Regions from separate parts of the Exiguobacterium sp. SH4S7 genome, predicted to be linked through region 1. Evidence: a T-box and tRNA genes for the amino acid it is inferred to sense, from the RefSeq annotation. Region 1 holds a T-box; the other holds one or more tRNA genes.
What was found. A T-box is a leader RNA that pairs with one kind of tRNA and senses whether it is charged. The one in region 1 lies ahead of EVJ29_RS06080 (valine--tRNA ligase), so its partner is inferred to be a tRNA-Val.
Positions count from the first base shown of each region.

Region 2: it has a tRNA-Val gene. The T-box ahead of EVJ29_RS06080 (valine--tRNA ligase) is inferred to sense a tRNA for this amino acid. The anticodon was not compared.

Region 1 covers NZ_SJUT01000002.1:391,525-398,682, forward strand. The annotation lists gene EVJ29_RS06080 (valine--tRNA ligase) at 1-1,574, opposite strand, end outside; T-box leader at 1,630-1,850, opposite strand; gene hemL (glutamate-1-semialdehyde 2,1-aminomutase) at 1,898-3,202, opposite strand; gene hemB (porphobilinogen synthase) at 3,199-4,179, opposite strand; gene EVJ29_RS06095 (uroporphyrinogen-III synthase) at 4,176-4,841, opposite strand; gene hemC (hydroxymethylbilane synthase) at 4,834-5,751, opposite strand; gene hemA (glutamyl-tRNA reductase) at 5,810-7,153, opposite strand.
Region 2 covers NZ_SJUT01000005.1:128,640-135,797, reverse strand. The annotation lists gene EVJ29_RS10850 (YkvA family protein) at 1-133, opposite strand, end outside; gene EVJ29_RS10845 (aminopeptidase) at 248-1,486, shown strand; gene EVJ29_RS10840 (alpha/beta hydrolase) at 1,541-2,323, opposite strand; gene EVJ29_RS10835 (TetR/AcrR family transcriptional regulator) at 2,451-3,029, shown strand; gene EVJ29_RS10830 (DMT family transporter) at 3,041-3,370, shown strand; gene EVJ29_RS10825 (DMT family transporter) at 3,367-3,681, shown strand; gene EVJ29_RS10820 (GNAT family N-acetyltransferase) at 3,749-4,306, shown strand; tRNA gene EVJ29_RS10815 (tRNA-Val) at 4,393-4,465, shown strand; gene EVJ29_RS10810 (DUF554 domain-containing protein) at 4,624-5,328, shown strand; gene EVJ29_RS10805 (FeoB-associated Cys-rich membrane protein) at 5,354-5,569, opposite strand; gene feoB (ferrous iron transport protein B) at 5,585-7,158, opposite strand, start outside.

The DNA.
Region 1 (7,158 bases):
TCTGAGTCACGGATCAGACCGTGGATGAGCACGTCGTTGAACGGCTGCTTGCCCGTGAATTCGAGCGATTGGAAGATCATCCGCGATACCCAGAAGAAGATGATGTCGTAACCCGTGACGAGCGCGCTCGTCGGGAAGTAGCGTTTGAAGTCTGCTGAATCCGTGTCCGGCCAGCCCATCGTCGAGAACGGCCAGAGCGCTGACGAGAACCACGTGTCGAGCACGTCTTCGTCTTGATGCCAGTTCTCAATGTCAGCCGGCGCTTCTTTGCCTACATACACTTCGCCTGTCTCGTTATGGTACCAAGCCGGGATGCGGTGGCCCCACCAAAGTTGACGGCTGATGCACCAGTCGCGGATGTTTTCCATCCAGCGGAGGTACGTGCCTTCGAACCGCTCTGGGACGAAGTTGACTTTCGTCTCGTCGTTGCCTTGCGCTGCGAGCGCCGCTTTGGCGAGTGGCTCCATATCGACGAACCATTGCTTCGACAAGTACGGCTCGATGACCGCGCCTGAACGTTCCGAGTGACCGACCGAGTGCGTATGCGGCTCGATTTTGACGAGCGTGCCATCTGCTTCTAAGTCTTTGACGAGCTGCTTGCGGCAGTCGAAGCGGTCGAGCCCTTCGTACTTGCCAGCATTTTCGTTCATCGTCCCCGACTCGTCCATGACGAGGATACGTGGAAGCTCGTGACGGTTCCCGATTTCAAAGTCGTTCGGGTCGTGCGCCGGCGTGATCTTCACGCAACCGGTACCGAACTCGACGTCGACATAGTCGTCCGCGACGATTGGGATCTCACGGTTCATGACCGGGAGCATGATTGTCTTACCGACGAGGTGCGCGTAGCGCTCGTCTTTCGGGTTGACGGCGACGGCCGTATCGCCGAGCATCGTCTCTGGGCGCGTCGTCGCGATCTCGATGTGACCTGAGCCATCAGCGAGCGGATATTTCATATGGTAGAACGCGCCTTCGACTTCTTGGTAGATGACTTCGATGTCGGAGACGGCCGTCTTTTGTGCCGGGTCCCAGTTGACGATATATTCGCCGCGGTAGATCAAGCCTTTTTCATACAAACGGACGAAGACTTCCTGGACCGCTTTAGAGAGTCCCGCGTCGAGTGTGAACCGTTCACGCGAGTAGTCGAGACCGAGGCCGAGTTTTGACCACTGGGCACGGATCGTGTCGGCGTACTCGTCTTTCCATTCCCACGTCTTCTCGAGGAACTTCTCGCGTCCGAGGTCGTAACGCATGATGCCGTCCTCACGGAGCTTCTGTTCAACTTTTGCCTGTGTCGCGATACCGGCGTGGTCCATCCCTGGGAGCCAGAGGACGTCATAGCCTTGCATGCGCTTCAAGCGCGTGAGTAGATCTTGGAGCGTCGTATCCCACGCGTGTCCGAGGTGAAGTTTCCCTGTGACGTTCGGTGGCGGGATGACGATCGTGTAAGGCTGTTTCGAGTCGTCTTCGTCCGCCTTGAACACGTTGTTCTCCATCCAATAGTCGTACCATTTCGCTTCCGTCGCACTCGGGTCGTACTTCGTCGGCATGCTGATTTCGTTTGTTTCGTTGGTCATTGTGCCAATCCTCCTCTATCTGTCTACACAAAAAACGGCTACTCTCGTCCTTAACGCTAAGGACGAAAGAAGCCGTATCTTCCGCGGTACCACCTTAGTTCGCCAACACGTGGCGCCCTCAAAATCGAATAACGGTCGATGGACCGGACCTTCCTACTTGATTCAAAAGGTCAGCTCCGAGGCGACTTCCGCACACTTCCCTCGCGACCTTGCACCGTGCGGCCGCGTCTCTAGAAAGGAGTGTTGTTGCGTACTATTCCTCATCATAGCTTTTAAACGTATCTGTTAAACAATTGTAGCGATTGAAGACGTTTCAGTCAAGATTACAGTGAAAACTCTTGTTGCAGCTCTTTGAACGTCGCATCGACCGCGGCGAGCGTCGCATCGATATCCTCGTCCGTATGCACAGTCGACAAGAACAAGCCTTCGAACTGTGACGGTGGCAAGAACACGCCACGCGCCGCCATCTTCTGATAGTACGAGCGGAACATGTCGAGGTTCGACGTTTTCGCCTTTTCGAAGTTCGTCACTTTCTCGTTCGTGAAGAAGAAGCCGAACATCGAGCCGGCCCGGTTCGTGTCGTGCGGGATGTTATATTTCTCGGCCGCTGCCGTGAAACCTGCCGCGAGGCGGTCGGCTTTGCGCTCGAACTCCTCGTAGTGCTCAGGCTTGAGTTGCGACAGCGTCGTGTAGCCGGCGATCATCGCGAGCGGGTTGCCTGAAAGCGTCCCTGCTTGGTAGATCGGCCCTTGCGGTGCGATGTGTTCCATGATCTCCCGTTTGCCGCCGTATGCGCCGACCGGAAGGCCGCCGCCGATGACTTTGCCGAGGCACGTAAGATCAGGCGTTACGCCAAAGTAACCTTGGGCGCAATTGTAACCGACGCGGAAGCCGGTCATGACCTCGTCAAAGATGAGGAGCGCGCCGTTTTGTTCCGTGATCTCACGCAGTCCTTCGAGGAATCCTGGCTGCGGCGGGACGAATCCCATGTTGCCGGCAGCCGGTTCGACGATGACACCGGCGATGTCGTCGCCGTGCTTCTCGAACGCGATGCGAAGCGCGTCGAGGTCGTTGTATGGGACGGTGAGCGTATGGCTCGCCAAGTCTTTTGGGACGCCCGGTGAGTCCGGAAGACCGAGTGTCGCGACACCTGATCCGGCCTTGATGAGAAGCGAGTCCCCGTGGCCGTGGTAGCAGCCTTCAAACTTCAAGATCTTCGTCTTGCCCGTATAGCCGCGTGCGAGGCGGAGAGCCGCCATCGTCGCTTCCGTACCGGAGTTGACCATGCGGACCATCTCGATCGATGGGACGCGGTCGATGACGAGCTCGGCCATCTTCGTCTCGAGCTCTGTCGGTGTCCCGAACGTCCAGCCTTTTTCAGCCTGATCTTGGATCGCTTTCATGACGACCGGGTCGCGGTGACCGAGAATGAGTGGTCCCCATGAGAGGACGTAGTCGATGTACTCGTTGCCGTCGATGTCGTAGACACGTGAACCTTCACCGCGTTCGGCAAAGATCGGCGTCATCCCGACCGATTTATAGGCACGGACCGGGCTGTTGACCCCGCCCGGCATGAGTGGGAGCGCTTGTTTGAACGCTGCTTCTGAGCGAGTTTGTTTGTATGTCATGCGAATTCTCCTTCCAAATAGCGACAGACGTCTTTTGCGAAATACGTGACGATCAAATCGGCACCGGCCCGTTTGAAACCGACCATCGTCTCCATGACGATACGTTGTTCATCGATCCAGTCGTTCATCGACGCCGCTTTAATCATCGCGTACTCCCCGCTTACGTTATACGCCACGATCGGCATATCGAGCGAGTCGCGCATGTCGCGGATGATGTCCATGAACGCGAGCGCCGGTTTGACGATCATAAAGTCGGCACCTTGCTCGACGTCCGACTGTGATTCCCGGAACGCCTCACGACGGTTGGCCGGGTCCATCTGATAGCCTTTGCGGTCGCCTTCACCAGGCGCCGACTGCGCCGCGTCACGGAACGGTCCGTAGTAGGCCGATGCGTATTTGACGCCGTAGCTCATGATCGGGATGTGGCTGAAGCCGTTTTGGTCGAGCCCTTCGCGGATGGCGGCGACGAAGCCGTCCATCATCGAGCTCGGCGCGATGATGTCTGCGCCCGCTTGCGCTTGCGTGATCGCCGTCTGGACGTGAAGCGGCAGTGACGCGTCGTTATCGACGTCACCGTTCTTCACGATGCCACAGTGGCCCGTCGACGTATATTCACAGAGGCACGTGTCGGCGATGACCGTGAGCTGTGGTGCCCACTCTTTCACTTTGCGGATCGCTTCTTGGACGATGCCGTGATCGTGGTATGCTTCCGTGCCTTCCGGGTCTTTATGCTCAGGTACACCGAACAAGAGAACGGACTCGAGCCCGAGGTCGACGAGCTCACGGATCTCGTCTTCGAGACGATCGAGCGAGAAGTTGAAGACGCCAGGCATCGAGCTGACTTCGCGTTTAATATTTGTCCCTTCGACGACGAAGAGCGGATAAATCAAATCTTCTTTCCGAACATGGTTTTCACGTACGAGTGCACGCATCGACTTCGACGAGCGCAGACGACGGTGACGGTCGAATTGGTTCATGAAAAATCTCCCCCTACACACTGTATTAATGCATCCATAGTATAACACTCAGGCACTCGGACCGGTAACGTCGAAACTTCTCGGACAGCCCGCTCGGTCACTTCACCGATGGCGTACCATGTCCCGTGGAACCGTTCGAGGTAAGGCGTGAGCGCGTGGACGGCGGACGGACTGAGCACGAGTAGCGCCTCGACATGTTCGAGCGCGGCCGCTTGATCGGCCGTGAGTGCTTTCTCGACCGTCTCATAGACGACCCAGTCGTACACATGCGGCAATTGTCGCATATGCTCGGTGTTCGCCAAATCCCCACGGGCGAACAAGACGACGTCATCCTCACCGACGACGTTCGCCAACTCGCGGAACAACGCTTCGCCCGTATACGTCTCCGGCATGAGCGAAACGGTGAATCCTTCTGCCTCGAGCGCGTCCCGCGTCTTCTCGCCGACGGCAGCGACTTGAATGTCCCGAGGAACGTCTTGAAGCGCTGGGACAGCGGTTTGACTCGTGACGACGAGCCAGTCGAACGAATCAGTTGGCGTTGGTTTCCCGGTCAGCCGTGTCTCGATCATCGGGACGTGATGAACGGAAAGACCGCTCGCGTCGAGCAAGGCCCGTTGCGAAGCGGTCAGTCGTTTTGTCCCTGTGTACCAGACGTCACACATTGACCGAGGCGAGGATCTCGCGTCCGCCACGTCCGAGCAAGTCGTCAGCGACGTCTTGACCGAGCGCGACTTCGTCCGTTGACGTTTTCGTCACACGGAGCACGTCTTTGCCGTCGACCGAGGCGATCAAGCCGGTGAGCGTGACCGTGTCCCCGTCAACCGTCGCGTAGCCGCCGACCGGTACGTGGCAGCTGCCTTCGATTGCCTTCAAGAACGTCCGCTCCGCCGTCGCAGCTTTCGCCGTCACGTCATCGTGAAGGAGCTGTAAAATCTGCGTCACTTCGGCGTCGTCTTTCCGGCTCTCGATCGCGAGTACACCTTGTCCGACGGCCGGTACCATCATGTCGGCGTCGAGCGCTTCGAACTTGACGCGGTCGGTCCAACCCATGCGCTCAAGTCCCGCTTTCGCGAGCAAGATGGCGTTGAAGTTCTCGGTATCGAGTTTTTTCAAGCGCGTGTCGATGTTGCCGCGAATCCATTGGATCTCGAAGTCCGGACGGGCTGCGAGCATCTGTGCACCGCGACGGAGCGAGCTCGTCCCGATGACCGCGCCTTGCGGCAACGTCTCGAGCGTGTAGCCGTTCTCGCAAATTAGTACGTCACGCGCGTCGACACGTTTTGGCATACAGCTGATAAAGAGGTCTTCCGGCAGTTCGGCCGGGACGTCTTTCATGCTGTGGACGGCAAAATCGATGTCACCGGCGAGCATCTGTTGTTGGATCTCTTTGACGAACAAGCCTTTCCCGCCGACTTTCGACAGTTGGACGTCGACGATTTGGTCACCTTTCGTCACGATTTCTTTGATCTCGAACTCGTTCTGGGCCCCGGCTTGCTTCAATTGTTCGATGACCCATTTCGTTTGTGTCATCGCGAGTTGTGAGCGGCGTGAGCCGACGATAATTTTACGCATAATGTTTAGTCCCCTTCATAGAAAAAGGCGACGAGATCCGCCGCCTTTTTGGTTTGTATTAGCGCATCAACGCGCGAAGTGGTGCTTTAGCCGCCATCGCTTCTAGCTCTTCCGGTTCTGTGTCCGCAGTCGGAACGTCGACGTCTAGCGCGAACGCTTCGACGAACTGGGCGATGCGCGTGTTCGCGTCCGGTTGAGCGGCCGCGTCTTTAATGTAGTCGATCGGTTCACGCAGCATGTGGTTGATGATCGACTTCATGTGCTTGCCGATGACTTTCTTGTCCCGGTCCGACAGATGGTCGAGCTTGCGCTCAAGACTTTCCATCGTCTCTTCTTGGACGCGGAGCGCTCGTTCGCGCAACTCGTTCATGATCGGCACGACACCGAGCGTGACGAGCCATGCTTGGAACTCTTGAATCGCCTCATCAATCTTCACTTCAATCTTTTCTGCCTCGACGAGACGGGCTGCCAAGTTTTTATTGACGATCCCGTTCAAGTCATCGACATCAAACAAACGGACGCCCGGAAGCGACCGGACCGCTGGATCGATATCTCGCGGCACGGCAATGTCAATGAGAAGAAGTGGACGTTCCCGACGCAACAATTGCGCTGCGGCGACGTCGTCATACGCGATAACGGCTTCTTTGGCCCCGGTCGAGCTGATCAAAATATCGGCATCGAGCAGTCCACAGGCGATCTCGCGGATCGAGTGGGCTCGGCCTTTGAACTTGGCAGCGACCGCTTTCGCTTTACTTTCAGTCCGGTTGAAGACGGCAATTTGTTTGGCGCCGGCTTCGAACAAGTTGAGCGTTGTCAGCTCACCCGTCTCACCTGCACCGACGACGACAACTTGTTTGTCATCGAGGCGCGTGTACATCTCTTGGGCGAGCGCGACCGCAGCCGAGCTGACCGATACAGACATTTCCCCAATTTGCGTGTCAGTATGGGCCCGTTTGGCGAGCGTCACGGCTTCTTTGAACAATTTATTAAACACTGTCCCCGTCGTCCCGTTCTCTTGGGCGCGGAAGAAGCTTGACTTCACTTGTCCTAAAATCTGCGTTTCCCCGATGATCATCGAGTCGAGACCCGACGTGACACGGAACAAGTGACGAATCGCTTCCTCCCCTTCACGGATCGACAAGTATGGTGTGAACTGATCCATCTCAAGATCGAACCAGTTCGCTAAAAAACGTTTTGTATAATAACGACCCGTATGGAGCTGGTCTGTGACGACGTATAGCTCGGTACGGTTACAGGTCGACAAAATAACCGATTCAAAAATGCTTTTCTCTTCGCGGAGCGCAATCATCGCATCCACGATTTCTTGCTCCCCAAACGAGAACTGCTCCCGAATCGCGACAGGGGCTGTCTTGTTATTTAGTCCAACGACGACAATATGCATGTACC
Region 2 (7,158 bases), on a different contig from region 1:
AGGCGACGTCGACCGTGACTTTTGCTAGGGCGAGTTCTCCTTGGACTAATAAGTCACCTAGCTTTTCGTTCTCGGTGAATTCGGTTTGGGCGTTGTTTAAAAAGTGTGAATAAGTCGTTTTCCAATCTGACATGTTTTTCTCCTCCTTCTCTCTACAACTACTAATATGCCCGTTTTTGCGATTTGGTTGCAACTTTTCCGAAAATTTAAGAAAATAGAAGTAAGTGAAAAAGGAGGAACTGTACATATGTCTACTGTAACTTTACCGACCGAGGCAGAATTTGCCCGCTATGCCGAGCTTGCTGTCAAAAAAGGTGTCAACATTCAACCGGGTCAACAGCTCGAAGTCCGAGCCGATATTAGCCAAGCACCGCTCGTCCGCCAAATCGTGAAAGCGGCCTACGCGGCCGGAGCGAAACAAGTGTACGTCAACTGGAGTGATGAAGAGACGACGAAAGTGCGTTACTTCAACGCACCGACTGAAGCGTTCAAGGAGTTCCCGGAGTGGCTCAAAGCACGATTCGAGCAACTCGCGGAAGAGAAGACGGCGTTCTTGTCGATCGTCAGCGACGATCCTGACGCGCTGAACGGTGTCGAATCATCACGCATCGCCGACTCGAACCGGGCGTCTGGTGTCGCGCTCGCGAAATGGCGTAAGTATGTCATGAGTGATAATGTCAGCTGGTCAATCGTGGCCGGTGCATCTGAAGCATGGGCGAAAAAAGTATTCCCAGACCGTGAAGATGCGGTTCCAGCCCTGTGGAGAGCGATTTTCGCAGCGACACGAATGGACCAAGACGATGTCGTTGCCGCCTGGGACGAGCACGATCAAGCGTTGCGCTCGCGGGCGCAGCTGTTGACGGATAAGAAATACGCGAAACTTCACTACAAAGCACCAGGCACGGAATTGACGATCGGTCTTCCGAAGAAGCACGTCTTCCTCGGCGGCGGTGGTCCGAACATGGACGGCGTCGACTTCATCGCCAACATGCCGACGGAGGAAGTGTTCACGCTCGCCGATAAAGATGCGGTCGAAGGACACGTGTCGAGCACGAAGCCGCTCAGCTACAGCGGGAACTTGATCGACGGGTTCACGCTTTGGTTCGAAGGCGGAAAAGTCGTAAAAGCGGAAGCGAAGCAGGGGCAGGCAGCACTCGATGAACTGTTGAACCTTGATGAAGGGGCGCGCCGCATCGGAGAAGTCGCGCTCGTGCCGGACGATTCGCCGATCTCGAACTCGGGACTCCTCTTCTACAACACGTTGTTCGATGAGAACGCATCGTGCCACTTGGCGCTCGGACGTGCCTACTCGACATGCCTTGAAGGCGGACCGACGATGTCGCCCGAAGAACTCGCTGAGAATGGCGCGAACGATTCGATGACACACGTCGACTTCATGATCGGTTCGGCCGAAATGAATATCGACGGTGAGCTCGAGGACGGAACACGCGAAGCGATCATGCGTGATGGGAACTGGGTCATCTAATAGAAAAAGATAGTTGAAAAGACGCAAAGGCGACCGCCTTTGCGTCTTTTCATGTCATGAGAGTTCATACAGAAATGCGAGCGCGTTCGGCAACCGACGCCGCCATGCAATCTCGTTGTGGACCGCCCCGGGCTCGACTTCGTAGCGGAAGGCGACGCCGGTCCGAGCGATCGTTTCGACGAGTCTCGCATTCGTGTATAAGTAGTCCTCGGGCGTGATCGGTCCGCTCGTCTCGTTCGTGCCGATATCCATATAGAGTCGGGCAGACAGGTCAGTTTGTTTCAGTTCGCGAATGAGCGAGTCGAGGTTGGACCAGGCGGCCGTCGACAGCGAACCGACACGACGTATTGCCGGATACGTCGCCATCATGTAGAGCGAGATGACGCCGCCCATCGAACTGCCCATCACGCCGACGTCATCCGGATCGGTCGCATAGCGTGCGTCAATCCACGGCTTCAGCTCCTGCATGAGCCAGTCGGCATAGAGGCGCCCCTTGCCGCCGAGTGTCGGCCGGGTCTTAGCGAGTTCAGGCCCGATGCGCTTGTAAAGCATCTCGTCTTCATAAAATGAGTACTCATCGTATCGGTCGAGCCAATCGGGGGCACTCGCGATGGCGACGACCATGAGCGGCAGTTGCAAATCGTCGAGATGGCGGTCAATCGCCCAACCTTCCCCGATTGTCGCGGTCTTGCCATCGAAGACGTTTTGGCCGTCATGCATATAGAGCACGGGCAACGCCTCGTCGGTACGAGCGAAGTCGGGACGGTAGACGCGGACGATTCGTTTTCGGCCGCGCATCGTCTCGGTCGGCAAGGTGAAACTAAACTGTTCGATCATACAATCATTCCTTCCTCTGACAATTTCTTCTCATTTTGGCGTTGTCTGTACAAAAACTCAATCCGGAAATTTGACTACCTACCGTTCGTTAGGTAAAGTAAGAGGAGATGAAAGGGGTAGATCGCACATGACCACGAAACAGCGCATTGAACAAGCTGCCAGACGCCGGTTCGCGCTCGAAGGATATGAAGGACTGTCTTTGGCGGCGCTCGCCGAAGATGTCGGGATTAAGAAGGCGTCTTTATATGCGCACATCGACGGAAAAGAACAGCTGTTCAAACAAGTCGTCGAACAGATGGCCGAGCGTTACCAGGGAGCTTGGTCACAAGCGCGGGACGCGTCAAATGATGCGGCACCGCTCGAACGGATCGAGGCAATCGTTGAAGCGCTGATTCATTTCTTCGAAGAAGAAGAGACGTGGATGCTGACGAAACGAATGCTGCTCGTACCGCCTCCTGAGCTGCGCGTCTTCATCGAGACGACGATCGGGTCGGTCGAGACCGAGCTCCAGGCGTTTGAGAAAGAGCAATTCCGTTTGGCGATGGAGCGTGGCGATTTACCGGAACAATCGCTCGACGACGTATATGACGCGTACTATTGTTTTTTGGACGGGGCGTTGCTTTCACTCTTTTCGTTTGCAACGAATCGAGCGCAACGACAGCATGCAGCATTTAAAATTTTCAAGAGAGGAGTCGGGTGGACATGAAAAAGGAACAAATGGCTTGGTTGTGGCTCGTGCTCGCCGGACTTCTTGAAATTGTTTGGGCGACGACGATGAAATTGTCGAACGGGTTTACCGTGTTAGGACCGACCGTCGTGACCATCGTGTTATTGATTGTCAGTTTTGGCTTGTTGGCGATGTCGTTCCGTGTGTTGCCAGCTGGCACCGGGTACGCCGTTTTTACGGGTATTGGCGCCGTCGGGACGGTCATCGTTGGAAATATTTTGTTTGATGAGACGATGACGGGAATGAAGCTGTTGTTTATCGCGACGCTCCTCATCGGGGTGGTCGGTTTGAAGCAAGTGACAGGAGGTGAGTCGGCATGAGTTGGACATTTTTAATCGGGGCTGGGCTCGCTGAGATGCTTGCTGTTTTCTTCATGGGAAAATCAAAAGGCTATCAGATTTTAAAATGGTCGCTTCTTTCGATCACGACGTTCGCACTAAGTTTTTATTTATTGTCACGTTCGCTCGAGACGTTGCCGCTCGGACTCGCTTACTCGATTTGGGTCGGGATCGGTGCGGCGGGCGGAGTGATTCTCGGTATGTTGTACTTGAACGAGTCGAGGGATCGCTGGCGTATCTTCTTTTTAATTCTCATTATCGGGAGCGTTATCGGATTGAAAGTCGTGGCGTGAATAGGATTGAAACGAGATAAAAACGGGAATCGAATAGTTCAGACTGTGAACGAAAGGGGCGGGAAAGATGAATCTTGTCGAGTTGCAATCAGAACGTCTACGGCTTGAACATTACACGATCTCCGATTTCTATTTCGTAAAATCGCTACTCCAAGATCCGCGAGTGATGCGTTTCATCAGTCCGGACGGCAAGCCATATACGGATGAACAGACAATCGAATGGTTCGAGAGACAATTGGTCCGCTATACAACGGGCCGACAGACCGGACTCCTCAAACTGATGACACATCACAGCGATGAGCCGATCGGCCATGCCGGGACGCTCTTGCATGAACTTGATGGCAACATCGAGCTCGAGGTCGGTTATTGGCTGGCACCAAAGCACTGGCACATGGGCTACGGCCGGGAAGCGGCCGCGCGTCTCATGCGGCATGCGTTCGAGGAAGGCGAGAAAGACATCATCTCGCTCATTCACCCGGACAACGTGCCGTCACAACGAGTCGCGAAAGCGAACGGATTGCATTGGGACCGTGACACCGAACACGGAGGCATGATTGTGTCCGTGTATGCCGGCGATTTGGAACGTCTATGCCGTCACATGAAGCGGGAAGAAATGACGCGGTGAAAAAAATAAAAAAAGTTTTAAAAAACAGTTGCCAAGGCATTAGTTTCTTGATATATTAATAGTGTCCTAAAGAGAGGACACGACCTGATTCTGTAGCTCAGCTGGGAGAGCGCTACCTTGACAGGGTAGAGGTCGCTGGTTCGAGCCCAGTCAGAATCACTTGGGTGCCAAACCCGATGCGAAACCCATAGGAACGTGGGTTTCCGCGCAGCCACTTCTTACGAGAAGTGGCTTTTTTTGTGTATTCTTTTAATTGACAGCCCACATAAACAGTTGGTATATTCCTCTCAATACATACAGAAACGGGGAATTATACGATGGTATTAACCGGAACAATCGTCAATGCGGCCTTGATCGTGGTCGGCACATTACTCGGGTTGTTGTTTCACCGAATCCCCGAGCGGATGAAAGAGACGGTCACGGCTGCCATCGGTCTCGCCGTCGTCGTGCTTGGCGTGCAGATGGGCATGAAGAGTGAGAACTTTTTAATCGTCATCGGCAGTCTCGTTATCGGAGCCGCACTTGGCGAATGGTGGAAGCTCGACGAGAAGTTGAACGAGATCGGCTATCAGTTGGAACGGCGTCTCGGTGGAAAAAGTAAGTCGAGCATCGCGGAAGGCTTCATCACGGCGACGCTCATCTTTGTAATCGGGGCGATGGCCGTCATCGGGGCGCTCGACAGCGGCCTGCGCGGGGACCATGACGTCCTCTATACAAAAGGGTTGATTGACGGTTTCACGGCGCTTGTGCTCAGTTCGACGCTCGGCATCGGCGTCATGTTCTCGGCCGTACCGGTCTTGTTGTACCAAGGAGCGATCGCGTTGCTCGCCATCCAGATCATGAAGTTTATTCCGGAGTCGCTCATGGATGACTTTATTTTGGAGATGACGGCGACCGGCGGCGTCATGATCGTCGCCATCGGGTTGAACCTGGTCGGGATCACCCGGATTCGTGTCGCCAACTTGCTGCCCGGTATTTTGATGGTCGCGATCATTGTCACCACGTTACATATCTTCCAATGAAAAACGGACTAGCGAAAAAAATGCGCTAGTCCGTTTTTTTGTGGGCCGTGACTGGTTGATCAGGATGTAGTGCTTCCGCAATGATTTGATCCCAGTCTGCGGCGTCACAGGATGTCGTACAAGTCGGTGCGATTTCGCACGTGGCGCATTTACCGGCTTTTGCTTTACGGGTGTAGCGATGGAGCGAATAAGCGGCGTACCCGAATACGGCAAGACCGATCAGTAAATCAAATAAGAACATATGATTTCCTCCTTGTTAAGACAATCCGAACAGACGACCGATTTGATAGATCATCAGTGATACGACGTACGCAACACCAAGCCCATAAAGGCTAGCGATCCACGTCAACTTGGCACTTCCCACCTCGCGCCGAATGACGGCGACGGTCGCTAGACAAGGGACATACAAGAGGACGAACGCCATGAAGCTATATGCGCTCAACGGCGTAAACACCGGAAGCAACGAAGCGGACAAGTCAGATTCGCTGACCGCATAAATGATCGCCATCGTCGATACGACGACTTCTTTCGCCAAAAAACCTGTGATGAGCGAAGCACCGGCCTGCCACGTCCCGAAACCGAGTGGAACCAACAACGTCGCAACGACCCCGCCGATCATAGCGAGAAAACTCTCATTCATCGGGACGTCCATTCCGGCTGGACCGGAATAGGCGAGTAACCAAATGAAGACGGAACCGCCAAAGATGAACGTACCTGCTTTTCGGACGAACCCTTTCGCTTTTTGCCACGTGCTGCGCCAAAGCGTCAACCCTTGGGGGACACGGTATGGAGGCTGTTCGACGATAAAGAGGCTGTTCCGATCTTCCGCCGCCAATACGGACGTGAATATTTTCGCGGCAATCAACGCCAGGACGATCCCGAGCATATAGAGCGATAAGACGACGAGCGCTTGGTTTGATGCGAAAAAACTGGCAGCGAAGACGGCATAAATCGGTAGACGCGCCGAGCACGACATGAACGGCGAAATAAAAATCGTGACGAGCCGCTCCCGTTCTTCCTCGACCGTCCTTGCCGCCATAATACCTGGGACGTTACAACCAAATCCAATGATCATCGGAATGAAACTTTTCCCGTTCAGTCCGACGAGTTGCATAAATCGGTCCATGACAATGGCGACACGCGCCATATAGCCAGAGTCCTCTAAAAACGAGATAAAGAAAAAGAGCACGAAAATCTGTGGGACGAAGACGAGGACACCGCCGACACCGGCAATTACCCCATCAATCAGCAACGCCTGGATGAAAGAAGAGGTCCCGAGCAGTTGTAACAACGAGCTCGTTCCGGACGTGACCGGACCCGACAGAAATCCATCCAACAGATCAGACAACGGGGCACCGATCCAGTTGAACGTGATGTGGAACAAGGTGTAAAGTACTGTAAAGAAAATAGGTAAGCCCCAGATCGGATGTGTCACGACGGCATCGATGCGGTCGGTGACCGTGGCTTGTTGTGCGCCTTGCTGATCGACGACGTGATGGCGAACGTCTTTCGTCCAGTCGCGTCTGCGTTCTGTAATGTGGGCGTGGGCGAAGCGTCCGAGTTTCACTTCTAACGCTTTACGAATTTCATTGACGGTTGGCGACGACGATTCGAGCTGTTCTGAAATGACGCGATTTCCGGCCAAGTATTGAATGGCGACCCAGCGATCGCGCTCACTCAGTCCCGTCGCTTCAAGAATTTGTTGAATCGCCAGTTCGGTCTCTTCCCCGTAATCGAGTACGAAAGGTTCGCGAGGGGTCGTTCGCAGGGAGGACAGGAGGACTTCACAGCCGGCGCCTGTGCGCGCTGTGATCGGAAACACGTCCACGT